2 regions of the Thermomonospora cellulosilytica genome follow, and region 2 is predicted to be linked to the other one. Evidence: riboswitches for the same ligand, from Rfam matches in the RefSeq annotation. Region 2 holds a riboswitch; the other holds the start of a gene.
What was found. A riboswitch is a leader RNA that binds a small molecule or an ion and turns the genes downstream of it on or off. The one in region 2 is predicted to bind glycine.
Positions count from the first base shown of each region.

Region 1: another riboswitch for glycine. It lies ahead of gcvT (glycine cleavage system aminomethyltransferase GcvT); the one in region 2 lies ahead of gcvP (aminomethyl-transferring glycine dehydrogenase).

Region 1 is NZ_JACJII010000001.1:6,898,438-6,912,660, forward strand. Features, by position in the region: gene HNR21_RS32420 (ATP-dependent DNA ligase) at 1-408, shown strand, start outside; gene HNR21_RS32425 (Uma2 family endonuclease) at 481-1,080, shown strand; gene HNR21_RS32430 (M50 family metallopeptidase) at 1,212-2,522, opposite strand; gene HNR21_RS32435 (FadR/GntR family transcriptional regulator) at 2,635-3,399, opposite strand; gene HNR21_RS32440 (TIGR00725 family protein) at 3,517-3,984, shown strand; glycine riboswitch at 4,037-4,133, shown strand; glycine riboswitch at 4,138-4,229, shown strand; gene gcvT (glycine cleavage system aminomethyltransferase GcvT) at 4,298-5,398, shown strand; gene gcvH (glycine cleavage system protein GcvH) at 5,430-5,819, shown strand; gene glyA (serine hydroxymethyltransferase) at 5,819-7,081, shown strand; gene HNR21_RS32460 (L-serine ammonia-lyase) at 7,161-8,534, shown strand; gene HNR21_RS32465 (maleylpyruvate isomerase family mycothiol-dependent enzyme) at 8,544-9,353, opposite strand; gene pgeF (peptidoglycan editing factor PgeF) at 9,395-10,108, opposite strand; gene amaP (alkaline shock response membrane anchor protein AmaP) at 10,254-10,829, opposite strand; gene HNR21_RS32480 (DUF6286 domain-containing protein) at 10,826-11,452, opposite strand; gene HNR21_RS32485 (Asp23/Gls24 family envelope stress response protein) at 11,449-11,817, opposite strand; gene HNR21_RS32490 (hypothetical protein) at 11,814-12,005, opposite strand; gene HNR21_RS32495 (hypothetical protein) at 12,029-12,256, opposite strand; gene HNR21_RS32500 (hypothetical protein) at 12,253-12,585, opposite strand; gene HNR21_RS32505 (Asp23/Gls24 family envelope stress response protein) at 12,582-13,115, opposite strand; gene HNR21_RS32510 (hypothetical protein) at 13,279-13,473, opposite strand; gene purU (formyltetrahydrofolate deformylase) at 13,664-14,223, opposite strand, start outside.
Region 2 is NZ_JACJII010000001.1:4,819,508-4,833,730, forward strand. Features, by position in the region: gene HNR21_RS22535 (lysylphosphatidylglycerol synthase transmembrane domain-containing protein) at 1-1,192, opposite strand, end outside; glycine riboswitch at 1,460-1,556, shown strand; glycine riboswitch at 1,558-1,669, shown strand; gene gcvP (aminomethyl-transferring glycine dehydrogenase) at 1,743-4,592, shown strand; gene HNR21_RS22545 (tetratricopeptide repeat protein) at 4,701-5,819, shown strand; gene HNR21_RS22550 (alpha/beta hydrolase family protein) at 5,870-6,478, shown strand; gene HNR21_RS22555 (DUF5999 family protein) at 6,591-6,794, opposite strand; gene HNR21_RS22560 (TetR/AcrR family transcriptional regulator) at 6,980-7,564, opposite strand; gene HNR21_RS22565 (plectin) at 7,698-8,126, shown strand; gene HNR21_RS22570 (maleylpyruvate isomerase N-terminal domain-containing protein) at 8,285-8,947, shown strand; gene HNR21_RS22575 (MFS transporter) at 9,083-10,477, shown strand; gene HNR21_RS22580 (metallothionein) at 10,541-10,783, opposite strand; gene HNR21_RS22585 (NUDIX domain-containing protein) at 10,847-11,353, opposite strand; gene HNR21_RS22590 (molybdopterin oxidoreductase family protein) at 11,663-13,792, shown strand; gene HNR21_RS22595 (FAD-dependent oxidoreductase) at 13,789-14,223, shown strand, end outside.

The sequences.
Region 1 (14,223 bases), 2.1 Mb from region 2:
TGGATCAAGGTCAAGCCCCGGCACACCCTCGACCTGGTGGTGCTGGCCGCCGAGTGGGGCCACGGCCGCCGCAGCGGCTACCTGTCCAACCTCCACCTGGGCGCCCGCGACCCGTCCACCGGCGGCTTCGTCATGCTCGGCAAGACCTTCAAGGGCCTCACCGACGAACTGCTGGCCTGGCAGACCGAGCGCTTCCGGGAACTGGCCGTCCGCCAGGACTCCTGGACCGTCCACCTGCGCCCCGAATTCGTCGTCGAGATCGCCTTCGACGGCCTGCAGCGCAGCCCCCGCTACCCCGCCGGCCTGGCCCTCCGCTTCGCCCGCGTGCTGCGCTACCGCCCCGACAAGACCTCCGCCGAGGCCGACACCATCGACACCGTCCGAGCCCTGGCCCCCGTCCTGGACTGATCCCGTGCGCAGCCCGATCCGGCCGGGCCGTCACTGGCTAGACTGCCTACGGGGACGACGAAGGAGGAGGACGTGGGTGTCGCCTTCCGCCATGACCAGCCGTGGAGCTGGGGTCCCTACACGATCGAGGACCTGCACGCCCTTCCCGAGGACGGCAAGGGCTGGGAGCTGTCCCAGGGCTGGCTGGTAGAGATGTCCCCCTCCCCCCTGCACGGCGCCGTCGCCGGCAACCTCCACGACGCCCTCGCCCGGGCCGCCGAGGCGGCCTCCGCGCCCGTGCACGTCGGCAGGGGCGGGGACGAGGAGTTCAGCATCCCGGCGGGCGTGCGCAAGCCCGACGTCTTCGTCATCGACTCCGCCGCCCGGCTGGCGACCCTCATGGAGGACAGGAGCACCTACAGCGGCGCCGACCTGATACTGGTCGCCGAGGTCGTCTCCCGCCGCAGCGGCAGCGAGCAGACCGACCGGGTGGTCAAGCGCCGCGAGTACGCCGAGGCCGGCATCCCCTGGTACTGGATCGTGGACTTCCGGCCCGTCGCCCGCATCGAGGTCCTGGCGTTGAACGACCGCGGCGCCTACGAGACCGCCCATGTGGCGGTCGACGACGAGGAGCTCAAGGTCTCCGACCCCTTCCCGATCATCCTGACCCCGGCGACCCTGCTGGACGTCTGAGCACCCGGCGGGCGGATGGCCGCCCGTGTTCGGCTTTCGCCGTTCGGGCGGTGCGGGTCAGGTGACCGCAGCGGAGCGAGGATCGCCTGATCCCCGCTCCGGGGGCCGGGAGTCGTCCCCAGAGGAACGGGTCAGCCGGAGAAGTGGATGGGGTTGACCAGGTCGGCGTAGATGAGCAGGGCGCCCATGAACAGGAAGACGGAGGCCATCACGTAGGTGAGCGGGAGGGCCTTGGCCACGTCGACGTAGCCGGGGTCGGGGCGGCGCAGGAGGCGGGCGACGCCGCGCTTGACGGCCTCCCACAGGGCGCCGGCGATGTGGCCGCCGTCCAGCGGCAGCAGCGGGATCAGGTTGAACATGCCGACGCCGAAGTTGACGGCGGCCAGCACCGAGACGAACCAGACGATCTTGTCGGTGGTGGGGTGCTCGGAGGCGATGATCTCGCCGCCGATGCGGCGGCTGGCGCCGACCACGCCGATGGGGCCCTCGGGGTCGCGTTCCGCGCCGCCGAACGCGGCGTGCCACACGTCGACCATCCGCTGCGGGAGCTGCACCAGGGCGACCACGGTGCGCTGGGTCATCTCGGTCATGTGGTCGACGACCGCGCCGGGGCCGAGCCGCTCGCGCTCCACCAGCGGGCTGATGCCCAGGAAGCCGACGGTCTCGACCTTGTCGGGGTCGTCGAGGGAGCGCAGCTGGTTGGTGGTGACGGGAACGTCGAGCGTGCGCCGGGCGCCCTGGCGGTCGGCCACGACGACCTGCACGGTCTTGCCGCCGGAGTCGCGGATCAGGCGCTGCAGCTGCGCGTAGTCCTCGATGCGGACGCCGTTGTAGGAGACGAAGCGGTCTCCCGGGCGCAGCCCCACCGCGGCGGCGGGGGTGGGCTTCTCGCCGGGGCGGCACTCGTCGCGGCCCGCCTCGGCGGCGGGGATGACGCACTCGGACACCGTGCTGATCACCGGCTGCGGGCGCTCCACCCCGAAGCCCATGATCAGGACGGCGAAGAACACCACCGCCAGCAGGATGTTCATGGCCGGGCCGCCGACCATGATCAGCAGCTTCTGCCACCACTTCTTGGAGTAGAAGACCCGGTCCTCGTCGCCGGGGCCGACCTCCTCCAGCGCCGCGCCCCGGGCCGAGTCGATCAGCCCCTGGAACGGGCCGGTCCGCATGGAACGCACCCGGCCGGCCGGATCGCCCTTGGCGGGCGGCAGCATGCCGATCATCCGGATGTAGCCGCCGAACGGCAGCCACTTGATCCCGTACTCGGTCTCGCCCCGGCGGGTGGACCACAGGGTGGGCCCGAAGCCCACCATGAACTGCGGGACGCGGACCCCGAAGAGCTTGGCGAAGCTGAAGTGCCCCAGCTCGTGCAACGCGATCGACAGCATGAGCAGCAGGAAGAACAGCAGTGCGCCGCCCAGCACGATCAGCGATTCCATGAGCCCTCCGATGATCTGCGCCCCCGCGATCGGGTCAAGCGTATGTCATCCGGTACGAACGAACCCGTCCCCAAGGTTTCCGGACGGGCCGTCCCGGCTCATGCCGGGACCATCACGCCAGGAATCCGCGCAGCAGCGCGGCGGTCCCCTCCAGATGCTCGACCACGGCCCGGCGCGCGGCCTCCGGGTCGCCCGCCAGGACGGCGTTCACGATGGCCTCGTGCTGCACGGCCGAGTGCTCGATGTTGCGCTGCAGCACCGGGATGGCGTTCAGCAGGTCGGTCACCCGCATCCGGGCGTCGGCGCACGCCGTGGCCAGCAGCGTCGACCCGGTCAGCTCGGCGACGGTGAGGTGGAACCGGGCGTCCAGCCGCCGGTAGTCGGCCTCCCCGGCGGCGTTGGCCTCCTGCTGGGCGCGCCGCAGCCGGGCGGCCTGGGCCTCGGTCAGCTCCATGGTGGCCAGCAGTTGCGCCGCTCCGGTCTCCACCGCCATCCGGTAGGTCAGGGCGTCGGTGAGCCGCCCCACCTGCCCCTCGGCGACCCGGGCCAGGTCGCCCGAGCGGGGCCGGGGCGTCCGGTAGGTCACGAAGGTGCCGCCGGACCGGCCGCGCCGCGACTCCACGTACCCCTCCTGCTGGAGCGCGCGGATCGCCTCGCGCAGCGTGACCCGGCTGATGCCGAGCCGGGGGGCCAGCTCCCGTTCCGGCGGGAGCCGCTCGCCGTGCGCCACCACGCCGAGCTTGATGATCTGCAGGAGCCGTTCCACGGTCTCCTCGAACGCGTTGCCGGCCCGGACCGGGCGCAGCACCGCCGCCAGCGGATCGGCCGGCGCCTCCGGCGGGCCCGGCACCCGGTGGTCGTCGATCTCGCTCAGCATGGCCGCCCTTCGGTCGAGGTCGTCCGGGGGCAAACGTTACAGGCCCGTCACCCGTCGCCCACGACCTCGCGAACCGCCCTACCCAGTTCGGCGGACGCGGCAACTACCGTGGGCCGGGTGGCCCCGCAGATCGCGGTGTGCGGCCCCGCGGACTGCACGCCCCAGGAGGAACGGGACGCCCGGGAGGTCGGGCGGCTGCTCGCCGAGCGCGGCGCGATCGTGCTGTGCGGCGGCTACGGCGGCGTGATGGCGGCGGTGGCCGCCGGAGCGCGGGCGGCGGGCGGCACGGTGGTGGGCATCCTGTCCGGCGGCGACCGCGCGGGCGCCTGCCCCGACCTGACGGTCGCCATCCCCACCGGCCTCGGCCAGGGCCGGAACGTGCTGCTGGTGACCGCGGCCGACGCGGTGATCGTGGTGGGCGGCTCGTGGGGGACGCTGTCGGAGCTGGCGCATGCGATGCGGCGCGGGAACGTGCCGGTGGTGCAGCTCGGCGGCTGGCGGGTGCTGGACGCCGACGGCCGGGAGCCGCCGGGCGTCCGGCACGCGGCCGGCCCCGCCGACGCGGTCCGCCTGGCCCTGGACTGAACGCCGGTCTCGCCCCGGCCCCCGGGGCGCTGCTAGCCTGAGGCCGCGCCGATGACCCCGCGCGGGAGAGCGCCCTCGCAGCCGGCGGGGGACGCCGAAGGAGCAACTCCTCCCCGGAACCTCTCAGGCACAAGGACCGCACGGGACAGGCGACCTCTGGAAAGCGGGGACCCGCCGGTCCCCCGCCGACGGTGAAAGCGTCCCGCCCGGCGGGAGGCGAATCTCTCAGGCTCCGATGACAGAGGGGGAGGCACCGTCCAGCCTGGTCCGGATGGGAACATGAGACCAGCGCACCGTGACAAGGAGCCGACCCGTGCCTGCCGATGACACCACCGCCAAGCGGACTCCGCTGTACGACGTGCACCGTGAACTCGGCGCGACCCTCGTCGACTTCGCCGGTTTCCAGATGCCCCTGCGGTACACCAGCGAGACCGCCGAGCACCGGGCGGTCCGCACCGGGGCGGGACTGTTCGACCTGTCCCACATGGGCGAGATCCTCGTCACCGGCCCGCAGGCCGCCGAGGGGCTGGACTACGCGCTGGTGGGCGAGCTGTCGGCGGTCAGGGCCGGCCGCGCCCGCTACACCATGATCTGCGCCCCGGACGGCGGGGTGCTGGACGACCTGATCGTCTACCGGCTGGACGAGGAGGAGTACCTCGTCGTCGCCAACGCCGCCAACGTGGCCACCGTCCGCGACGCCCTCACCGAGCGGATCGCCGGGCGGTTCGACGCCCGGGTGGACGACCGCAGCGACGAGTACGCGCTGATCGCGCTGCAGGGCCCGCAGTCGCAGGCGATCCTGGCCCAGTTCACCGACGCCCCGCTGGACGGGCTGAAGTACTACGCGTGGCTGCGCGGGCGGGTCGCCGGGGTGGACGCTTTGATCGCGCGTACGGGGTACACGGGCGAGGACGGCTTCGAGCTGTTCGTGGCCGCGGCCGACGCCGTCACGCTGTGGAACGAGCTGGCCATGGTGGACGGCGTGGTGCCGGCCGGCCTGTCGGCGCGGGACACGCTGCGGCTGGAGGCGGGGATGCCGCTGTACGGCAACGAGCTGACCGCCGAGACCACCCCGTACGAGGCGGGGCTGGGCCGGGTGGTCAAGCTGGGCAAGCCGGGCGACTTCGTGGGCCGGCAGGTGCTGGCGGCCTACGCCGAGACCCCTCCGGGCCGTACGCTCGTGGGGTTGGTGGCGCGTGGCCGGCGGGCCCCCCGCAAGGGGTACCCGGTGGTCACCGCGGACGGCACGACCTGCGGGGTGGTGACCAGCGGCGCCCCGTCGCCGACCCTGGGCAGGCCGATCGCCATGGCCTACGTCGACAGCGGGGCCGCCGGCGGCGAGCTGGCCGTCGACGTCCGCGGCAGGCGGGAACCGGTGGACGTGGTCGACCTGCCGTTCTACAAGCGTTCGTGAAACGTGCGGATCCGGAAGAGAGAAAGCGATCGTGAGCGTTCCTGAGCAGCTCCGTTACAGCGAAGAGCACGAGTGGGTGGCCGGTCTCGACAACGAGGACGGCGTGGTCACCATCGGCATCACCGCGCACGCCGCGGACGCGCTCGGTGAGATCGTCTACCTGGAGTTGCACTCCGGGGAGGGCGACACCGTCGAGGCCGGCGAGCCGTGCGGGGAGGTGGAGTCGACCAAGTCGGTCAGCGACCTGTACGCGCCGGTGTCCGGCGAGATCACCGCGATCAACCAGGCGGTCATCGACGAGCCCAAGGTGATCAACGACGACCCGTACGGGGAGGGCTGGATCCTCAAGGTGCGGGTCAGCGAGGAGCCCGGCGACCTGCTGGACGCCGAGTCCTACGGCAAGCTGATCGAGGAGTCCTGATGAGCTTCGGACTGCACGACCCGCTGGCCGCGGTCGATCCGGAGATCGCCGAGGCCGTGGCCGCGGAGCTGCGCCGCCAGCAGAACACCCTGGAGATGATCGCCTCGGAGAACTTCGCCCCGGTGGCGGTGCTGCAGGCGCAGGGCTCGGTGCTGACCAACAAGTACGCCGAGGGTTATCCGGGGCGGCGCTACTACGGCGGCTGCGAGTTCGTGGACGTGGCCGAGCAGCTGGCGATCGACCGGGCCAAGGAGCTGTTCGGGGCCGAGCACGCCAACGTGCAGCCGCACTCGGGCGCGCAGGCCAACACGGCGGTGTACTTCGCGCTGCTGGAGCACGGCGACACCATCCTGGGCCTGGACCTGGCGCACGGCGGTCACCTCACCCACGGGATGCGGATCAACTACTCGGGCAAGACGCTGAACGTGGTGCCGTACCACGTGCGCGCCGAGGACGGCCGCGTCGACATGGACGAGGTGGCGGCGCTGGCGGCCGAGCACCGGCCGAAGATGATCGTGGCGGGCTGGTCGGCGTACCCCCGGCAGCTGGACTTCGCCGAGTTCCGGCGGATCGCCGACTCGGTGGGCGCGCTGCTGATGGTGGACATGGCGCACTTCGCCGGGCTGGTGGCGGCCGGGCTGCACCCCTCGCCGGTGCCGTACGCCGACATCGTCACCACCACCACCCACAAGACGCTGGGCGGCCCGCGCGGCGGGCTGATCCTGTGCCGCGCCGAGTACGCCAAGAAGATCAACTCGGCGGTGTTCCCGGGCATGCAGGGCGGCCCGCTGGAGCACGTGATCGCGGCCAAGGCGGTGGCGCTGAAGATCGCCGCGTCCGAGGAGTTCCGCGAGCGGCAGGCCCGCACCGTGGAGGGCGCGAAGATCCTGGCCGAGCGGCTGCTGGCCGAGGACTGCGCCAAGGCCGGGGTGCAGGTGCTGACCGGCGGCACCGACGTGCACCTGGTGCTGGTCGACCTGGTCAACTCCCAGCTCACCGGGCGGGACGCCGAGGACCTGCTGCACTCGGTGGGGATCACGGTCAACCGCAACGCGGTGCCCAACGACCCGCGCCCGCCGATGGTGACCTCCGGCCTGCGGATCGGCACGCCCGCGCTGGCCACCCGGGGCTTCACGGCCGAGGACTTCACCGAGGTCTCCGACGTGATCGCGCTGGCCCTGCAGCCCGACCCCGACATCGCCGCGCTGTCGGCCCGGGTGCGCGCCCTGGCCGACAAGCACCCCCTCTACCCCGGCCTGTGATCCGCCGCCGTGACCCCGTGACCCGGTGCCGCGGGGTCGCGGCGGGGCTCGCCGGGCCTTGGCCTACAACGAGGTAGCCATGGCCATCAGCGTCTTCGACCTGTTCAAGGTGGGCATCGGCCCGTCCAGTTCGCACACCGGCGGTCCGATGGCCGCCGCGCACCGCTTCGCCCGCGGCCTGCGCCGTGACGGCCTGCTGGAGAAGACCGCGTCGGTGCGGGCCGTGCTGTACGGCTCGCTCGGCCTGACCGGCAAGGGCCACGGCAGCGACAAGGCAGTCATGCTGGGCCTGGAGGGCGACAAACCGGAACTCGTCGACGTCGACGCCGTTCCCGGGCGTCTGGCCGCCATCCGCGACCGGGGCACGCTGCGCCTGTTCGGCCAGGTGGAGATCCCGTTCGTGGTCGGCGAGCACCTGATCTTCGAACGCAAGGAGTCCCTGCCGGGCCATCCGAACGGGATGCGCTTCACCGCCTACGACGCGGACGGTTCCGAGCTGCGCTCCCGGGTCTACTACTCGGTGGGCGGCGGGTTCGTGGTGGACGAGAACGCCACCGGGGCCGACCGGATCAAGCCCGACGACACCGTTCTGCCCCACCCGTTCGAGTCGGCCGCCGAGCTGCTGGCCCGCTGCGCCGAGACCGGCCTGTCGGTCTCGGCCCTGATGCTGGCCAACGAGCAGGCGTTCGGCCGTACCGAGGCGGAGATCAGGACCGGCCTGCTGGAGCTGTGGCAGGTGATGCGCGCCTGCGTGCGGCGCGGCTGCACCACCGAGGGACTGCTGCCCGGCGGCCTGAAGGTCCGTCGCCGCGCCCCGCAGCTGCACCGCCGCCTGCGCACCGAGGGCTCGGCCGACCCGATGCACGCCATGGACTGGGTCACCCTGTTCGCCCTGGCGGTCAACGAGGAGAACGCCGCAGGCGGCCGTATCGTCACCGCCCCCACCAACGGCGCGGCGGGCATCGTCCCCGCCGTCCTGCACTACTACGACCGTTTCGTCCCCGGCGCCGACGAGGGCGGCGTGGTGCGCTTCCTGCTCGCCGCCGGCGCCATCGGCGTGCTGTTCAAGCAGAACGCCTCCATCTCCGGCGCCGAGGTCGGCTGCCAGGGCGAGGTGGGCTCGGCCTGCTCGATGGCCGCCGCCGGCCTGGCCGAGGTCCTCGGCGGCACCCCCGAGCAGGTGGAGAACGCCGCCGAGATCGGCATCGAGCACAACCTGGGCCTGACCTGCGACCCCGTGGGCGGCCTGGTCCAGGTCCCCTGCATCGAGCGCAACGCCGTGGGCGCCGTCAAGGCCATCACCGCCGCCCGCATGGCCCTGCGCGGCGACGGCCGCCACTTCGTCTCCCTCGACAAGGCCATCAAGACCATGCGCGACACCGGCCGCGACATGCTCGACAAGTACAAGGAGACCAGCCGCGGCGGCCTGGCCGTCAACGTCATCGAGTGCTGAGCCCCCGGCTCAGGGGGTGGTGTTCATGTTGGCGAGGACCCTCGTGGCCAGGTCCTGGTCGCCGGCGACGGTGGCGGGGACGGGAACGGTGTCGGGGGTGCGGCGGCCGGTGGACAGGAGCATGAAGGTCTCCCAGTCCATGGTCAGGGTGGCGGTGGGGGCGTCGACGGGGTCGGTGTCGCGGGCCCGGCGGTCGTCGCCGACGGCGATGTGGCGGGTGAACGCGGCGGGGCCGGTGACCTCGAACCTGACGGTCTGGCCGGGCTCGGCGCCGGCCTTCTTGCCCACGACGAACGGCAGGCCGAAGCCGAGGCGGTAGCGGGTGTACTCGGCGGCGGGGGCGTCGAGGTTGCCGGGGCGGCCCACGGCGCGGCGCACGTCCTGTTCGTGGACGTAGCAGTCGAACGCGCGGAAGGTCATGAACTCGACGTAGGGGACCGTCCTGCCGGTGGGGGCGATGGTCTCCTGGTCGGGGTCGATGCCGGGGAGCTGGACGAGGCGGCGCTCGAGGGTCTCGGTGAGCTCGGCGAGGACCTCGGGGCCGGGCACCGGGCGGCGCACGTCCACGTCGACCTCGAGCATGCGGGCGAAGTCGTTGCGAATGTGGGGCAGGTCCTCGGGCAGGGTGTGCTGCGGGACGGGGTCGCCGAGCAGCATCCGCTCGATGCCGATCAGGTGGGACAGGACGTCCTTGACGGTCCAGCCCGGCAGGTCGGTCGGCAGGTCGTAGTCGGCGTCGGAGAAGTCCTGGGCGAGCGCGATCGTCGACCGCACGGTCTGCTCGTAGGCCGCCACCGCCCGGGCCATGTCGTCTCTCATGCGGGCGAGGCTGCCATGCCCGGGTTTCTTGACGCAACCCCTCAGGTCAGCCAGATGTACCCAGCGAACCGGCCGGTACGGTTCGAGCGCCGGTAGGAGTACAGCTCCGGCGACTCCAGGGTGCAGCGGGCGTCGTGCCGGATGTCGGCGACGCCCGCCCGCTTGAGCTGGGCCTCCACCCCGGCCCGCACGTCCAGCGCCGGGGTGCCCCGCCGGGTGGTGGCGCGGGTCTCGGGGATCAGCGCGGCCACCTCGTCGCGGATCCCGGCGGACACCTCGTAGCAGAGGCCGCAGGCGCACGGGCCGATCAGCGCGGTCATCCGGGCGGGGTCCGCGCCGCGTTCGGCCATCGCCGCCACCAGCGCCGGGACCACGCCCGCGGCGGTGCCCACCCGGCCGGAGTGGGCGGCGCCCACCAGCCCGGCGTCGGGGTCGGCCACCAGCACCGGCGCGCAGTCGGCCACCAGCACGGCCAGCCCCAGGCCGGGCCGGTCGGTGAAGATCGCGTCGACGCCCGGCGGGTCGTCGCCGAACGGCCCGGTCACGTACCGGACCTCGGCGCTGTGCACCTGCCGCATGTAGACCACCCGGGACGGGTCCAGCCCCAGTTCGCGGGCGGTCAGCTCGCGGTTGCGGCGGACCGCCTCCGGGTCGTCGCCGACCGCGCCGCCGAGATTGCGCTCATCGAACGGCGGGGCGCTCACCCCGCCCGAACGGTCCGTGATGGCCACCTGTGCCCGCCCGGCCAGCCGCATCCGCAACGCCTCCAGTCCCGGGGATCCCGTCGGGACGCAAGGCTATCGGCGGGGACTCCCCGGGGGTCCGGGGGTCGCCCTTCATCAGGACGGCCGCAGCGGAGCGAGGACCGTTCCCGAGGGGCCCGCCCCGGAGGAAGCGCGCTCAGACGGGCGTCCGGTGTTCGGGGGCGTCGACCAGGCGCAGCCGCACCACCGTGGGCAGCGTCTCCCGGTCCAGCGCGTTCCGCAGCCGTGCGACCGCCGCGGGCACGACCTCGCCGCGCAGTTCCGCGGGGTCGGCGCGGACCCCGTAGGCGACGGTCATGACCAGCCGCGGATGCCTCCTGCTGCCCAGCAGCCTGGCGCGGGCCTTCTCCACGCCGGGGTGGGCGGCGACGTCCTCCTCGACGGCGGAGGTCAGCGCCGCCGCCGAGACCTTGGTGGAGCCTCCGGAGCGGTCGTCCAGCGACAGCCCGCCGAGCTTCTCCGAGCGGCTCTGGGCGAGCAGCCACGCCAGGGCCAGCAGGGTGACCAGCACCGCGCCCACGGCGACCGCGTACCAGAACCACCCGTAGGTGTCGGGCAGGGTCCGCAGGCCGTCGGTCAGCAGGGGCTCGCGGGCCGCGCCCTGCCCCCAGACGCCCAGCGCGCGGGCAAGCGCCGCGCCGCCCCCCGCCAGCAGCAGGAGCCCGACGATGGTGAGCCCGATCCGGTTCAGCCCGGCCGCACTGCGATTCACACCGCCTCCGTGGTACGCACCCGTACGGACACCTTCCGCGCGGGGCGGGTGCCGAGCCGTTCCAGCCGCCCGGCGACCGCCTCGGCCACCCGTTCGTCCAGACCCGCCGGGTCGCGCAGGGCGGTCTCCACCACCACGCGCACCCGGTGGCGCCGCAGCCTGACCTTGCGGACGGCGGTGACCGCCTCCACGTCGCCGGCCGCGGCGGCCACGGCATGGCGCAGCCCGCGCGGCATCACCCCGACGACCAGGTCGGGGTCGTCGCTGTGCAATTCGACCAGGGAGGTGTGGCCGGGGTTGAGCCCGGCGGCCAGGCAGGCCAGGCCGAGCAGGGCCGCCACGGAGGCGGCGGCGATGGTCACCGCGTCGTTCCAGGAGGTGCGCGACAGCCAGGACGTGATCCGGTCGTGGTCGATCAGCCCGGCGGACGCCCCCGCCAGCGCGGCGATCACCTCGGTCGCGACCACCACGCCCACCACGGTCAGCAGCGCCGACACCAGCAGCGCGGGCCACATCCGGCGCGGGCGGAACACCCGGTGGGCGGCCCGCCGGGCGGTGCGGTCGACGGCCCCGCGGGCGGGCCGGGGCCGGGCGGGCCGCAGCTGTCCGGCGTGCGTGGTCATCGGACCCGCACCGCCTTCCCCGGCCGCCGGGACGTCAGGTCGGTGACGTCGATGTCGACGTGGTCCACCGTCAGCCCGGTCAGCGACTCCACCCGCTCCCGGACGCGCTCGCGGGCCTGGCTGGTCACCGACAGGATCGACGCGGGGTACTCCACCGACAGCTCGACCCGGGCGACGACCTTGCCGCCGCTGGCCGAGGCGCGGGCGCGGACCCGGCGGTCCTCGCCCAGCCGGACGCCCAGCACGCTGCGTTCCAGGCCGCCGGCCCGCTCCGCCTCGGCGGCGGCCCGTGAGACGATCTTGCTCACCACCCGGTCGGCGATGGTGGTGACGCCGCGCTCCGAGCGCAGCCGGCCGGCGCTCATGAGGTCGGCCCCCGGCGCGTCCGGGCGGTGCCGAAGACCTCGCCGAGGTCCAGGTCGCCCGCGATCGCGCGCCCGCCCAGATAGCCGAGGACCCCGAACACCAGCACGGCGACGAACGCGGCGAACCCGCCGGCGGCCGCGGCGATGCCGAGGACGGTCCCGTAGACCAACCCGACGATCGGCCAGATCGTGTGCTCCATCGTGCTTCCCTTCATTCGACCGTGCGGTCCCGCCGCCTCCTGCGGCGTTCCAGCCAGCGGTGCAGCGGCCCGAGCCCGGGCCGCCGCCGGACCACGACCACCGGCGCGTCCTCGGCCGCCCGGGCGCGGCGGCGCCGTTCCAGCCCGGCGGCGAAGGCGGCCGGGTCGCCGCCCGCGTCCGGATGGTTGGCCCGCACCCAGGCGCGGAAGGCCGCGCGCCGCTCGCGGGCGTCGTTCACCTGGCCGCGTCTCCGGCGGTCGTCTCGGCGGGATCGGCCAGGTCGGCGACGATGACGTGCACCGCCCGCTCCCCCGCCAGCGGCGCGACCGCCGCCCGGACCGCCTCGGCCGTCTCGGTCACGGGCCGGTCCGGCAGCACGACCACCGACACCCGCACCTCGTCGGCGCGCACCGCCACCCCCGGCAGCGGCGGACCTGGACGGTAGGTGACCACCTCCGCCCTGGGGCCGGCGGTCAGGCGGACGACACCGGCCACGGCGCGGGCCCGCTCGGCGATCCGCCCGGCGAGCTCCGCCGTGGACGGCGCGGGCGGCGCCGGGGCGGTCATCGGACCCTGGGCTCCTCGTGCTCGGCGCGCTGCTGCCCGCCGCCCTGCTGCTGCTCCCCGTCCTCGTCGGGCAGGTGGATGTCGTCGACGGTGACGTTGACCTCGACGACCTCCAGCCCGCACATGTGCTCGACGGACCGGATGACGTTCTCCCGTACGGCGTTGGCCAGGTCGGGGATGGACACCCCGTAGTCGACCACCAGGTCGATGTCGACGGCCGCCTGGCGTTCGCCGACCTCGACGGCCACCCCCTGGGCGACGTTCCTGGTCATGCCGGGCAGCCGTTCCCTGACCGAGCCGAGCGTGCGGCCCACCCCGGAACCCATGGCGTACACGCCGCCGATCTCCCGGGCCGCCATCCCGGCCACCTTGGAGACGACGCCGCCGACGATGGTGGTGCGCCCGCTGGAGGTGACCAGCTCGCCCTTGCCCTGGCCGGCCCTGACGGGGCTCTGCGTGCCGGCCGTCGCCGTGCCCGGCGCCGTCCCGGCCCGTTCCCTGGTCGCCGTCTTCCCGCTCTCCTGCGTCACGATTGCACCCCCCGATGACGAATGCGTGACGTGCGGTTGATGCTCAATGCCCCGGTCGCTAAACAACTCCGAAAAGCGATGTTTGGGTAGATCGTCCTTGCCGGTAAGAGACGGGGCCGGTGGCGCCCTGTCGCGCCACCGGCCCCGCCGCCCGGACGCTAGGTCACTTGGCCTTGCGCGCCTTGTCCCGGGCCCGCTGCGCCTTGCCGCGCACCCTGCCCTCGGTCTGCTCCATGGCCCGCTCGGCGGCCCGCTCGGCGCGGTCGGCCCGCTGGTCGGGCCGGAGCTCGTCGAGCGCCCGCGCCGCGTCCTCGTCCTGCGACCTGGCCTGCTGCATCTTGCTGCTGGTGTCAGCCACGACAATTCCCCCCATTGCGTACGGCGTGGCCTTGCGCCCCGTATATAACCCGGCAGCCGGAAATCATGCACCGAATCTTCAGATCGTTCCGGACCGTCCGGAAATCGTCTCCAAGCGGCGTGTTCCCGGACGGACCGGACATTTCCCGGGAAATTCGCGGCGCAATTCGACGGGCCGGGGAGGGCCGGTCTCAGCGGAAGACGACCGTCTTGTCGCCGTCCAGCAGGATCCGGTGCTCGCTGTGCCAGCGGACGGCGCGGGCCAGCGCCAGGCACTCCATGTCCCGCCCCACCGCCATGAGGTCCGCCGGGCTGTGGGTGTGGTCGACCCGCGCGACCTCCTGCTCGATGATCGGCCCCTCGTCGAGGGCGGGCGTCACGTAGTGCGCGGTGGCGCCGATCAGCTTGACCCCCCGGGCGTGCGCCTGGTGGTAGGGCCGGGCGCCCTTGAAGCTCGGCAGGAACGAGTGGTGGATGTTGATGATCCGGCCCGGCAGCTTGGCGCAGAACTCGTCCGACAGCACCTGCATGTAGCGGGCCAGCACCACCAGGTCCACCTGGTAGTGCTCCACCAGCGCCAGGATCTCCGCCTCCTGCGCGGCCTTGCCGCCCGGCCCGATCGGCAGGTGGTGGTAGTCGACCCCGTACGACTGGGTGAGCGGGCGCAGGTCCGGATGGTTGGAGGCGACCGCCACGATGTCGATGTCCAGCAGCCCCGAACGGGTCCGGTACAGCAGGTCGTTCAGGCAGT
Region 2 (14,223 bases):
GGAACTCGTCGGTCAGCTCCGCGTCGTCGAGGGCGTCCAGGGTCCGGCCGGGGACGTGCTCGTAGGCCAGCAGCGCCGCCTCGGTGCCCACCTCGCAGGTGCCCAGCAGCTGCGGGGTGCGCGCGCCGGCGGCGTGCAGCGCGTACGCCATCAGCGACTCCTGCTCCAGCGACCGCCGCAGCGACCGGACCGCGCGGCGGGTGGAGCGGTCGCGCAGCCGCACCAGCCGCCACACCCGGTACAGCATCCCGGCGGTCTGCTGGTCGCGGTCCAGGACGGTGACCTCCAGCCGCCACTCGGCGTCCGGATGCGGCGGGTCGCCGAGCCGCCGGCCGTCCTCCACGGCGACGCCGTACCGGCGGACGTCGTCGCGGTCGGGCAGCCGCCGGGCGCGCACCGGCCGCAGCCCCAGCCGGCCCAGCGCGGCCAGCACCGCGGCGCCGGGCGGCCGCGGGTTGGGGGCGCCGACCGCGTACAGCGTGCCGTAGCCGATCGCGCGGCCCAGGAAGTAGGTGGCTGCCAGCGCCGACACCGAGGCGTACTGGGCGGTCAGCCCGGTCAGCGCGGCCAGCCCGATCATCGTCCAGATCGCCGCCTGCCAGCGCGGCCGGCCGGCCGTCCCCACCGCGGTGACGAACGCGATCACCGGGGTGATGTCGGTGTGCAGCGGCGCGGTCCGCGAGCCGCCCCAGATCAGCGAGTCCAGCACCCCGCCGGGCGCGGCCGGGATCTCCCAGCCGTCCAGCAGCACGGTGAGCGCGAACGCGATCACCGCGGCCAGCAGGCCCACCGCCACCCGCAGCCCCTCGCGGCGCAGCAGCCGTTCGACGGCGAACGCCACCGGCACCGCCAGCACCCCGAAGCTGGACACCAGGGTGGCCAGGCCGAGCAGCACGTGCGGGGCCCGCTCGGTGCCCTCCCGGATGTCGGTCTGCAGCCCTTGGGTGGTGCCCTGGGCGATGTTGACCAGCAGCAGCACCCCGGCCACCCCGGCCACCGAGGCGGCGAACCGGATCGCGTCGCCGGGCCGGCGGATCCGGCGCGGCAGCGACGGCTCGTCCACCGTCGCCGCGGCGGCCGGGGTCGGCTCGGCCGGTTCCGGCCGCTGCGCCCGGGGCTCCCGCCCGCCGGGCTCGCCGGGAGCGGTGCCGGCCTGCCGCCGGTCCACCGCGTTGTCGTGAGTCGGTGTCACGTGACACCGCCGTCCGGACACTTCATCGTGATCAGCGTCCCAGAACCGGGCGCGACGCGTCGAGGGCCCCTCGTCGGCTCCACTGCACCAACCCCCAGCCCCGTCCCGCGGCCGGAGCGGCCTGGGGTCCCCGTCGTGTTGTCGGGGGCCATCGTAGCGGTCGGCAAAGCGTGTGCATCCCCACGTCGACCTGCGTTTTCCGTCTCGAGGCGGGACCGTTGTGATCGCTTGGCCCAGGGGTTGAGTACAGTGGCGGAGGTAGCCGTCAAACCCCGCGCGGGAGAGACCTCGCGCCGCAGGGCGCGGGGCGCCGAAGGGGCAACCCTCCCCGGAACCTCTCAGGCAAAAGGACCGTGCGGGGAAGGCATCTCTGGAAAGCAGGCGTGTTCCCGGTGCGAACGGGGAACGGCGTCTCACCGAAGGTGCAAGCCCGCCGCCCGGCGGGTGAAGCTCTCAGGTGCAGATGACAGAGGGGGAGACGGCCGGCGGGCCCGCCCGCGGGCCGGACCACTGCGACAGCCCGCGCCGCAGCCCAGGAGGCTCCCCAGCCATGACGACAGCCCACACCACGTTCGCCGACCGGCACATCGGACCCTCGCCGGACGACCACGCCCGGATGCTGGAGCGGATCGGCTACAGCGACATCGACGCGCTGGTCGCCGACGCCGTTCCCGCCGCGATCCGCACCGGCCGGCCGCTGGCGCTGCCCGCCGCGCTGGACGAGAGCGCCGCGCTGGCCCGGCTGCGCGAGATCGCCTCCCGCAACACGGTGCTCACCTCGATGATCGGCCTGGGCTACCACGGCACGATCACCCCCGGCGTGATCCTGCGCAACGTGCTGGAGAACCCGGGCTGGTACACCGCCTACACCCCCTACCAGCCGGAGATCTCCCAGGGCCGGCTGGAGGCGCTGCTGAACTTCCAGACCGTGGTGGCGGACCTGACCGGGCTGCCGGTGGCCAACGCCTCGATGCTGGACGAGGGCACCGCCGCCGCCGAGGCGATGGCGCTGGCGCACCGGGTGTCCAAGGCCAAGGAGCCGGGCGCGTTCCTCATCGACGCCGACGTCCTGCCGCAGACCATCGAGGTGGTGCGGACCCGCGCGGCGGCGCTCGGCATCGCCGTCGAGGTCGCCGACCTGTCGGAGGGCCTGCCCGAGCGCGACGGCTGCTTCGGGGTCCTGCTGCAGTACCCGGGGGCCGGCGGCGCGGTCCGCGACCTGGCCCCGGTGATCGCCCAGGCCAAGGAGCGCGGCGCCCAGGTGGTGGTGGCCGCCGACCTGCTGGCGCTGACGCTGCTGCGCCCGCCGGGCGAGCTGGGCGCCGACATCGCGGTGGGCTCCTCGCAGCGGTTCGGCGTCCCGTACGGCTTCGGCGGCCCGCACGCCGGCTACATGGCGGTCCGCGAGGGCATCCAGCGGCAGCTGCCCGGCCGGCTGGTCGGGGTGTCGGTGGACGCCGACGGCCGCCAGGCGTACCGGCTGGCGCTGCAGACCCGCGAGCAGCACATCCGCCGGGAGAAGGCCACCAGCAACATCTGCACCGCGCAGGTGCTGCTGGCGGTGATGGCCGGGATGTACGCCGTCTACCACGGCCCGGAGGGGCTGCGGGCGATCGCCGAGCGGGTGCACGGGCACGCCCGCACGCTGGCCGAGGGGCTGCGGTCCGGCGGCGTGCAGATCGTTCACGACGTGTTCTTCGACACCGTCCTGGCCCGGGTGCCGGGCCGCGCCGCCGAGGTCGTCGGGGCGGCCCTGGAGCGCGGGATCAACCTGCGTCCGGTCGACGCCGACCACGTGGGGATCGCCTGCGACGAGACCACCACCGCCGAGCACGTCACGCGGGTGCTGGAGGCGTTCGGGATCGAGGGGCCCGGCGGGCCCGCGCCGGCCGGGGACCTGCTGGAGGGGCTGCGGCGCGACAGCGTCTACCTGACCCACCCGGTGTTCCACGCCCACCGGTCCGAGACCGCGATGCTGCGTTACCTGCGCCGGCTGCAGGACAAGGACCTGGCGCTGGACCGCACGATGATCCCGCTGGGCTCGTGCACGATGAAGCTCAACGCCACCACCGAGATGGAGCCGATCACCTGGCCGGAGTTCGCGAACATCCACCCGTTCGCGCCGATCGACCAGGCCCGCGGCTACCTGGAGCTGATCGGCGAGCTGGAGGGCTGGCTGGCCGAGATCACCGGCTACGCCAAGGTCTCGGTGCAGCCCAACGCCGGTTCGCAGGGCGAGCTGGCCGGGCTGCTGGCGATCCGCGGCTACCACGCCTCCCGCGGCGAGGAGCACCGCAACGTCTGCCTCATCCCGTCCTCGGCGCACGGCACCAACGCCGCCAGCGCCGCGATGGCCGGGATGCGGGTCGTGGTGGTCAAGTGCGACTCCGGCGGCAACATCGACCTGGACGACCTGCACGCCAAGATCGCCCAGCACGGCGCGAACCTCGCCGCGATCATGGTCACCTACCCGTCCACCCACGGGGTGTTCGAGGAGACCATCGTCGAGGTGTGCAAGGCCGTGCACGACGCCGGCGGGCAGGTGTACGTGGACGGCGCCAACCTCAACGCCCTGGTCGGCCTGGCCCGGCTCGGCGAGATCGGCTCCGACGTCTCGCACCTGAACCTGCACAAGACGTTCTGCATCCCGCACGGCGGCGGCGGCCCGGGCGTCGGCCCGGTCGGCGTGGCCGAGCACCTGGTGCCGTTCCTGCCCAGCCACCCGCTGCGCCCGGAGGCCGGGCCGGCCGACACCGGCGTCGGCCCGATCTCGGCGGCCCCGTGGGGCTCGGCGGGGATCCTGCCGATCTCCTGGGCCTACATCGCGATGATGGGCCCCGACGGGCTCCGCGAGGCCACCGAGGGCGCCATCCTGGCCGCCAACTACGTGGCCCGGCGGCTGGCCCCGCACTACCCGATCCTGTACACCGGGCGGAACGGGCTGGTCGCGCACGAGTGCATCGCCGACCTGCGCAAGATCACCAAGGAGACCGGGATCACCGCCGAGGACGTGGCCAAGCGGCTGATCGACTACGGCTTCCACGCCCCGACCCTGTCGTTCCCGGTGGCCGGCACCCTGATGATCGAGCCGACCGAGAGCGAGGACCTGGCCGAGCTGGACCGGTTCTGCGACGCGATGATCCAGATCCGCCGGGAGATCGCCCGGGTCGCCGACGGCACCTACGACCGCGCCGACAACCCGCTCAAGAACGCCCCGCACACCGCCGAGCACCTGGCCGCCGACTCCTGGAAGCACCCCTACGGCCGGGAGGAGGCCGCCTACCCGCTGCCGTCGCTGCGCGAGGCCAAGTACTGGCCGCCGGTCCGCCGCATCGACCAGGCGTACGGCGACCGCAACCTGGTGTGCGCCTGCCCGCCCCCGGAGGCCTTCGAGGACTGAGATCGTTTTCCGGTGGAACGCCGGGCACGCCCCGGCGTTTCACCGGGTCTTCCGGCCCCTGCTGGGTAGGGTTTCAGGGACTTGTCGGCCCACCCCCCGGAAGGCACCATGAGCACGACCCCGGACGAGGCGACCGCAGATCCGTCGCTGCTGTGCGAGGAGGCCCGCCGGCTCGCCGAGGGCGGTGAGCCGGAGGCGGCCGCCCGGTTGTTCGAGCAGGTCCTGAGGATGGGGGAGGGGCCGCACCGGGCGCGGGCCGCGCTCGGGCTGGCGGTCGTGCTCGACGACGTCGGGGACGTGGCGGGGGCCCGGGACGCCGACTGGATCGCCATCGGCACCGAGGACCCCGAGTACGGGCCGCGCGCCGCCTACCACCTGGCGCTGCTGCACGAGCGCGCGGGGGAGCGCGACGAGGCCGCCCGGGCCTGGCGGACGGTGGTGGACTTCGGCAACCCCGGCTACCTGCCGCCCGCGCTGCTGGCGCTGGCGCAGCTCGCCGACGAGGACGGCGACTTCGAGACCGCCCGCGGCTGGTGGGAGCGGGTGATCGAGACCGGCAACCCGCAGTACGCCCCGGTCGCCGCGCACGACCTGGCGCAGCGGCTGCTGGAACGCGGCGAGCCGGCCCGGGCGCAGCGGGTGCTGACCGCGGCGCTGCGGATGATCGACCGGGAGACCTCCCCGTACGCCTACGCCCGGCTGGCCACCGCGATCGGCATCGCCTACCTGGACCAGGCGATCGGGGCGTTCCGGACGGTGCTGGAGGACGAGGAGGCCGCCACCGACCCGGAGGTGGGGCCGCTGGCGACCGAGCTGCTGGCGCGGACGCTGCCGTTGCGCGGCCGCGCCGAGGAGGCCGGCGAGGTGTGGGCGCAGGGGCTGACCCGGTCCGCCGTCGCCGGGCAGGTCCGGGCCAGGCTGCGCCGCGGGTTCGGGGAGCGCGACGAGGACGCCGAGATCCCCTGGTGGGAGCCGGTGGTGGAGTCGGCGGTGGCCGACGGGAGCCTGCCCGCCCTGACCGGCGAGGTGTTCGGCGCGCTCGACCACATCTACGCGCTGGCCGCGCTGCGCCACGTCCAGGGACCGGCCGGTGATCCCGCCGAGACGCACCAGGTGCTCGGCGAGGCGATCCGGGTCCCCGACGACTACTGGTGGGGCGGGCTGCTGCACGAGAGCTTCGACGACCGGGCCCGCCGCGCCCTGGGCCCCGACACGCCCGAGCGCTGACCCGGCGGGCCGGGTGCCGGGGACGGACCGGCCGCCGTTAGCGTGGCCCCATGCGGATCATGACGGCGCACGGGCCCGCCGAGGTCACCCTGGACGAACCGGGCGACCCGGCGTTCTGGCTGGTGCTGACGCACGGCTCGAACGGGGGAGTGCAGGCCCCCGACCTGCTGGCGGTGCGCGCGGCGGCGCTCGGGCTCGGCGGCGCGGTGGCGCGGGTCGTGCAGCCGTTCCGGCTGGCGGGGCGGCGCGCCCCCGGCTCACCGGTCAAGCAGGACGAGGCGTGGCTCGAGGTGATCGGCGCGCTGCGCGACCGGATCGGCGGCCTGCCGCTCGTCCAGGGCGGCCGCAGCAACGGCGCGCGGGTGGCCTGCCGCACCGCCCGCGCCGCGGGCGCCGCCGGGGTGGTGGCGCTGGCGTTCCCGCTGTGTCCGCCGCGCCGGCCCGGGGTCTCCCGCGCCGGCGAACTGCGCACCGCCGGGACGGAGGTGCTGGTGGTCAACGGGGACCGGGATCCGTTCGGGATCCCCGACCCGGCCGACGCCACGCAGGTGACGGTGCTGCCGGGCGAACGGCACGACCTCGACAGGAACCCGGCCGCGGTTGGCGCCGCGGTGGAGCCGTGGCTGCGCCGCTGGGCCCGGATCGGCGCCCCGGCGTGAACGGGCGGACACGCGCGTGAGCCGATCCCGGGCCGGGTGGCCCGGGATCGGGCAGGCGGCTGTGCCCCCGAAGTGATCACTGCGTTGAACAGGCCCCCGTCGTGGAGACCGCTCAGACCGCGGGCGTGGCCGACCTTGCGATCGGGCGCTGCGGGGCGATGACCTCCCCGTCGGGCAGCAGCTCACCGGTGTCCTCGAAGACCACCACGCCGTTGCACAGCAGGCTCCACCCCTGTTCGGGATGGCGGGCCAGCGTGCGGGCGGCGTCGCGGTCGGGGGCGTCGTGGGGCGGACAGGGCGGCTGGTGCGGGCACATCGGCGTGCCTCCGGGTTCGACTACTCGCGGATGTTCGGAACTGTCTCCTTGGACGTTCACCAGTTTGCTGTGGTTCAGGTCACCGCGACATAGCCCGTTGGGACGATGTTGATCTGACACCTTCCTACCGCCGGACTAGCCACGACCGGCTCCCCGGCACCGCCCGGACGGGTGCCCGGCCCGGCTCAGCGGGGGTTCTGGGCGGCCAGCCCGGTGAGGACCAGCTCCAGCCCGGCGGTGAAGCGGGCCTGCCAGTCCACCGCCTCCTCGCCGGCGGCCTCGCCCCGCACCTCCAGGGCGGCGTGCCCGATGACGTAGCCGAGCAGGGCGTGCGCGCCGTCGGCGGCGGCGCGTTCGGGCAGCCCGGCCAGCCGCAGGATCTCCCGCAGGGACGCGGTGGTGGAGGCCAACGCCGCGGGGTTGCGCCGGGTCACCACCAGCGGCAGCACCCCGGCGTGCTCCAGCAGCCGGGCGCGGTAGTCGCCGGCCCAGCCGCGCAGTGCCGCCCGCCAGTCGGCGGCCCGGCCGGTCCGGCCGATCTGCGCGGGGTGCACCGCGACATGGGCGACCAGCCCGTCCAGCAGCTCCTCCTTGCCGCGCGGCAGATGGTGGTAGATCGCCATCGCCTCGACCTCGAGGGCGTCGCCGAGCCGCCGCATGGTGAGCCGGCCGAGTCCCTGGCCGTCCACGATGCGCAGCGCCGCCTCGATGATGCGTTCGCGGGTGAGCGGCGGGCGGTTCTGGGCCGCCACGCTGGGCTGTCTGACCATGGCTGCACCTTACTGCGTAAAGGCACGGGCCGGTAGAGATCCCGTCCGACGCGGTGCCCCCGCCCCCGGGAAAGCGGCCATGCGCGTACCCTGTCCTCCGGAAACGACCGCAGCGAGAGGAAGGACCCCCGCCATGCCGCTGGGCCGCCGGATGACCAAGGATGTCATGGAGCGGTACGCCGCCGATCAGGAGCTGGCCGGCACCTACCGCGACCGGCTGGCGGACGCGGTGCGGGCCGAGGACGCGTTCCGGCGGGCGCAGGCCGAGGGCGCGGCCCGGCCCACCGAGGAACTGCGGGCGCTGGCGGTCGAGCTGGACCGGGCGCTGACCGAGGCGCTGCGCGCCGCCGAGGCCGCCGAGCGGGTGGCGATGGGCCCCAAGACTTACGCCCCGCAGGACGCCAAGGACCCGGCCAAGGCCCGCCGCGCCGCCGAGATCGCCCGGCGCAAGGCCAAGGCCCGCACCAGTGTGCGGCCGTGGACCGACGAGGTGGACCGGCTGCGCACCGCCCGCGAGGCGCACCGGCTGACCTTCCGGGTCGGGCGCGGCGTGGCGGCCTGACGGCGGGCGGCGCGGACCGGCCCGGGGAACGGGTGCCACGGCGGGTGGCACCCGGGCCGGAACTTTGAGACCCTACGCACTCGAGGATGCGCCGGGATCGCCGCGAGCCAGACGATGCGGTGGCGCATCGGTGAACAGTCGGGGGACGGGGAGATCCATTGGAGGGCACGCCGCCAGATAGGCATCGCCTGCTGGAGTCCTACCAGGACGGGGTCCAGGCGATCCGGGGGCTGGCCGCGCAGGTCGAGGACTGGTCGGTGCCGACCCCCTGTACCGAGTGGACGGCGCTGGACCTGGCCGGGCACCTGCGCTGCGTGGCCGAGAACCAGCTGGAGTACCTGCAGGACGCGCCCGACAGCCGGCTGGCCAAGCTGTTCGCGCAGAACGCGCCGTCGGCGGTGCTGATCCGCCAGCAGGCCCGGCAGAACGCCGCCGAGCTGGCGGTGCTGCCGGCCGAGTCCGGCCCGGAACGGATCATGTCGTTCACCGTGTCGGCCGGGGCGTACGCCGACCTGATGCCGGACGCCTGGGACCGCACCCACCTGATCTACCGGGGCACCAAGTACACCGTGGGCGACCACGCGGGCGCGGCCTGCGTGGAGTGGCACCTGCACGCGTGGGACCTGGCCAGGGCCATCGGCCTGGACTACCGGCCGCGCGACCCGGAGGTCCTGGTGCCCGCCTGGCACTGGGGGGTGCCGCACCTGCCGCTCACCGGGGGCGACCCGTGGGAGTCGGTGCTGCGCTCGTCGGGACGCTCACCGCGCTGGCCCGACGTCGATGAGACCCGGCGGACGAGGCGTTTCGTTCGGGCCAGGTGACGATCCGGCGTCGGTTTCACACCGGGGGGTTGCGTCTGTGCGGAGGATGTATCACTGCGGGTACACCGACGGGCGTCCCGTGTAACCCGCCGTTCCTAGCGTCCAGGTGTCCACTCGACATCTGGAGGCAGCGCAATGACGGTTCTGACCGGGCCCGAGGAGGCCCGCACGGCCGCCGCGGTCCCGAAAGGCGGCCGCTGGATCGACCACTGGGAACCGGACGACGAGCAGTTCTGGGCACGGATCGGTCGCCGGGTCGCCGCCCGCAACCTGGCCTGGTCGATCCTGACCGAGCACCTCGGGTTCTGCGTCTGGCTGCTGTGGAGCATCGCCGTCCTCAACCTGAGCTCGGTGGGGATGCAGCTGTCGGTCGGGCAGACCCTGTGGCTGACCACGCTGCCCAACCTGGTCGGCGCGGCGATGCGCATCCCGTACACCTTCGCGCCGGCCCGGTTCGGCGGCCGCAACTGGACGATCGTCAGCGCGCTGCTGCTGCTGATCCCGTGCGGGCTGTTCGTGTACGCGATCGAGAACCCCGACATCCCGTTCTGGGTGCTGCTGGTCATCGCGGCGACCACCGGTCTGGGCGGCGGCAACTTCGCCTCCTCGATGGCCAACATCACGCACTTCTACCCGACCGGCAAGCAGGGCCTGCCGCTGGGCCTGAACGCCGCCGGCGGGAACCTGGGCACCAGCGTCACCCAGCTGGCGATGCCGCCGCTGATCGTGGCGTTCGGGCTGGTCGCGGTCGGCTGGGTGTGGATGCCGCTGGTCCTGCTGGCCGCCACGGGCGCGTACTTGTTCATGAACAACCTGCGCAAGGCGACCTCGGCCTACACCGTCCGCGAGATGGGCGCCATCGCCCGCAAGCCGCAGACGGTCATCATGTCGGTGCTGTACATCGGCACGTTCGGGTCGTTCATCGGCTACTCGTTCTCCTTCGGGGTGCTGATCAAGTCGCAGTTCCCCGACATCAAGGGCGCCGACTACATCTGGCTGGGCGCGTTCGCCGGGTCGCTGGCCCGCCCGCTGGGCGGCTGGCTGGCCGACCGGTTCGGCGGCGCCAGGGTCACCGCGGTGGACTTCCTGCTGATGGCGCTGGGCATCGGGGCGGTGGCGATGGCGGTGCGGGCCGGCAGCTGGCCGGTGTTCCTGGCGGCGTTCCTGTTCGTGTTCATCACCACCGGCATCGGCAACGGCTCGACCTACAAGATGATCCCGGCGATCTTCAGGGCCAAGGCGATGGAGGGGGTCGACCCGGCGGACGGGCCGGCCGTGGAGCGGGCGCTGACCAGGGCGCGGCGCAACGCGGCGGCGGCGATCGGGATCACCTCGGCGGTGGGCGCGTTCGGCGGCGTGCTGGTCCAGCAGGCGTTCCGGATCTCGCTGGAGCAGACCGGCGGGATCGGCCCGGCGCTGGTGGGGCTGACCGTCTTCTACGCCCTGTGCATGACCCTCACCTGGGCGGTCTACCTGCGGAAGGTGCGCATCGGGGAGACCCGGATGAGCCTGGCGCAGGCCGGGGTGTGACGGAGGGCGTGCCGAAGCGGCGCCGGCGGGCGGGCCCGCCGGCGCCGCTCGTCGTCGGCGCCGTCAGACGTGGTCGGCGACCAGATCGGCCTGCTGCGGGTGCTCGGCGCGGGCGCAGTGGGCGCAGCAGTACCAGTGGCGGTCGACCTCCACGCCGTGGCCGAGGATCCGGCAGGAACAGTGCTCGCAGATCGGGGCCATCTTGGTGATGGCGCATTCGAACGAGTCGAACGTGTGCACCGCGCCCTGCGCGTGGATCTCGAAGGACAGCTCGTAGTCGTTTCCGCAGACCTCGCATGTGGCCATGGCGGTATCTCCCCCCGGTTCGCCGGCCGTACGCGGTGCCACCTACCCGCCGGGGGCGGGCCTCTACCGCCCCCCGCCAGGTGACCGGGCCGGGCCGAAGGCAGGCTCGTACCCGTCCTCCAGGTAGACCGTGCGGCCCTCGGCGAGACCGCGCAGGCTGGGCGCCATCCGCCGGGCGATGTGCGGGGCGGCCAGCTCGGCGACCTTGTCCGGGGCGACCAGCACGTGGTCGGACAGCTCGTCGGCGGGCAGCCGGATGCCGCCGACCTCCTCGGCGGTGATGCCGCCGCCGAACACGAACACGTTGACCGCGTCCACGCCCTCACGGGGCGGCCCCCAGTCCACGCAGGCCAGCCCGTCGAGCCGGGGGACGAAGCCGAGCTCCTCCTCGCATTCGCGGATGCAGGCGGCCAGCGGGGACTCGCCCTCCTCGATCACTCCGCCCGGCAGGAACCAGCCCTCCTTGTAGGTGGGCTTGACCAGCAGCACCCGGCCGAGATCGTCCAGCAGCAGGGCGGCGGCGGCGCCCCGGGTGCGGGGCAGGGAGGCGTAGTAGGCGGTGTCGGGCATGCAGACGAGGCTAAGGCGTGCGCGAAGGCCCCCTCCGGGGCGTCCGTCCGCAATCTGGCCCGGTGCCGGGAGGGGCCGTCGATCCGTTCGAGGCGGCGGCGCCGGGCGCCGAATACGGCCGTGACCGGCGGTGAGAACAGCGAAGACGCGGTCGTGCCCCGGGGCGTTCGCGGGCCGGTGCGGGGCATCTGGCTGGACCGTGCCACGCCGGGCTCTGACCTCGCCGAACGCGACTCGGTGAAGCGCTTTTAACATCCGGGACACAGCCGGGACCCGCCCGCGAAACGCCCCACGCACACGATCGGGGCCATGGCGGTGAGTGAACAGACCAGCGCGCCGGGCGCTCCGGCCGTGGTGGGCGACACCCCCACCCACTGCCCGTACTGCGCGCTGCAGTGCGGCATGACGGTGGGCGGCGCCCCGGTGCGGGTGACGCCCCGCGAGGACGTTCCGGCCAACCGCGGCGGGCTGTGCCAGAAGGGCTGGACGGCCGCCGAGCTGCTGACCGTGCCCGACCGGCTGACCACGCCGCTGATGCGCGCGCACCTGGACGCGCCGCTGGAACCGTGCACCTGGGACGAGGCGCTGGACCGGATCGCCGCCGAGATCGCCCGGCTGCAGGAACGGCACGGCCGGGACGCGATCGGGGTGTTCGGCGGCGGCGGGCTCACCAACGAGAAGGCCTACCAGCTCGGCAAGTTCGCCCGGATCGCGTTGCGCACCTCGCAGATCGACTACAACGGCCGGTTCTGCATGTCCTCGGCCGCCGCCGCGCTGAACCGGGCGTTCGGGCTGGACCGCGGGCTGCCGGTGCCGATCACCGACCTGGCGCGGGCGGACGCGATCATGGTGGCGGGCGGGAACGTCGCCGAGACCATGCCGCCGTTCATGCGGCACCTGACCGAGATGCGCGAGCGCGGCGGGGCGCTGATCGTCATCGACCCGCGCCGCACCGCCACCGCCCGGCAGGCCGACCTGCACCTGCAGCCGACCCCCGGCACCGACCTGGCGCTGGCCAACGGGATGCTGCACCTGGCGATCCAGGAAGGGCTGATCGACGAGGAGTACATCGACGCGCGCACCGGCGGGTTCGAGCAGGTGCGGCTGTCGGTGAACGCCTACTGGCCGGACCGGGTCGAGCGGATCACCGGGGTGCCGGTGCCGCAGATGCGCGAGGCGGTGCGGCTGCTGGCGCGCGGGCGCAGGTCACTGATCCTGACCGCCCGGGGCGCCGAGCAGCACGCCCGCGGCACCGACACCGTCACCGCGTTCATCAACCTGGCGCTGGCGCTGGGGCTGCCCGGCCGGGAGGGCTCCGGGTACGGCTGCCTGACCGGGCAGGGCAACGGGCAGGGCGGCCGCGAGCACGGCCAGAAGGCCGACCAGCTCCCCGGCTACCGCAAGATCGACGACCCGGCGGCGCGCGCCCACGTCGCCGCCGTGTGGGGGGTGGACCCCGGCATCATCCCCGGGCCGGGCCGGTCGGCCTACGAGCTGCTGGACGCGCTCGGCACCGACGACGGGCCGAAGGCGCTGCTGCTGTTCGGCTCCAACCCGGTGGTGTCGGCCCCGCGGTCCAACCGGATCGAGGACCGTCTCAACGCGCTGGACTTCCTGGCGGTGTCGGACTTCGTGCTGTCGGAGACCGCGCTGCGCGCCGACGTGGTGCTGCCCACGACGCAGTGGGCCGAGGAGTCCGGGACGATGACCAACCTGGAGGGCCGGGTGCTGCGCCGCCGCCGGGCGGTCGACCCGCCCGCCGGGGTCCGGTCCGACCTGGAGATCCTCGCCGGGCTGGCCGAGCGGCTGGACGCCCCCGGCACCTGGAGCACCGACCCGGCCGAGGTGTTCGACGAGCTGCGGGCCGCCAGCGCCGGCGGCCTGGCCGACTACTCGGGCATCACCTACGAACGCATCGAGAGGGAGGGCGGCGTCTTCTGGCCGTGCCCGTCGGAGGACCATCCGGGCACGCCCCGGCCCTTCCTGGACCGCTTCGCCACACCGGACGGGCGGGCGCGGTTCACCCCGGTCGAGCACGGCGGCGCGGCCGAGCGCACCGACCGGGACTACCCGATCCATCTGACGACCGGCCGGGTGCTGGCGCAGTACCAGAGCGGCGCGCAGACCCGCCGGGTGGCGCCGCTGGTGGAGGCCGCGCCCGAGCCGTTCGTCGAGCTGCATCCCGACCTGGCCGAGCGGCACGGCGTGGCCGAGGGCGCCATGGTGCGGGTGACCAGCCGGCGCGGCACCGTCGCCGTCCGGGCGCGGCTGGTGGACACCATCCGGCACGACACCGTGTTCATCCCCTTCCACTGGGCCGGGGAGGGCCGCGCCAACCTGCTGACCAATCCCGCGCTCGACCCCCTGTCACGGATGCCCGAGTTCAAGGTGTGCGCCGTGCGGATCGAGCCCATCGAGCAGAACGGAGCCGATCAGTGAAATCGGGGAGCGATCGGATCGTCGTCGTCGGCAACGGCATGGCGGGGTCGCGGTTCGTCACCGAGATGCGCGCCCGCGACCGCGCCGTGCCGCTGACCGTGTTCGGCGCCGAGCCGCAGCAGCCCTACAACCGGGTGCTGCTGTCGAACGTGCTGGCCGGGGCGGCCAGGCCGGACCAGATCGGCCTGGTGGACCCCGCCTGGTACGACCGGCACGACGTGGACGCCCGGCTGGGCGTCGAGGTCGTCAAGATCGACCGTGACCAGCGGCTGGTGTACGCCGCCGACGGCAGCGTGACCGAGTACGGCACCCTGGTCGTCGCGACCGGCAGTGTGGCGCTCGTGCCGCCGATCCCGGGCACCGAGGGCGGCCTGCCGGCCGGGGCGCTGGCGTTCCGGACGCTGGAGGACTGCCACCGCATCCTGGAACTG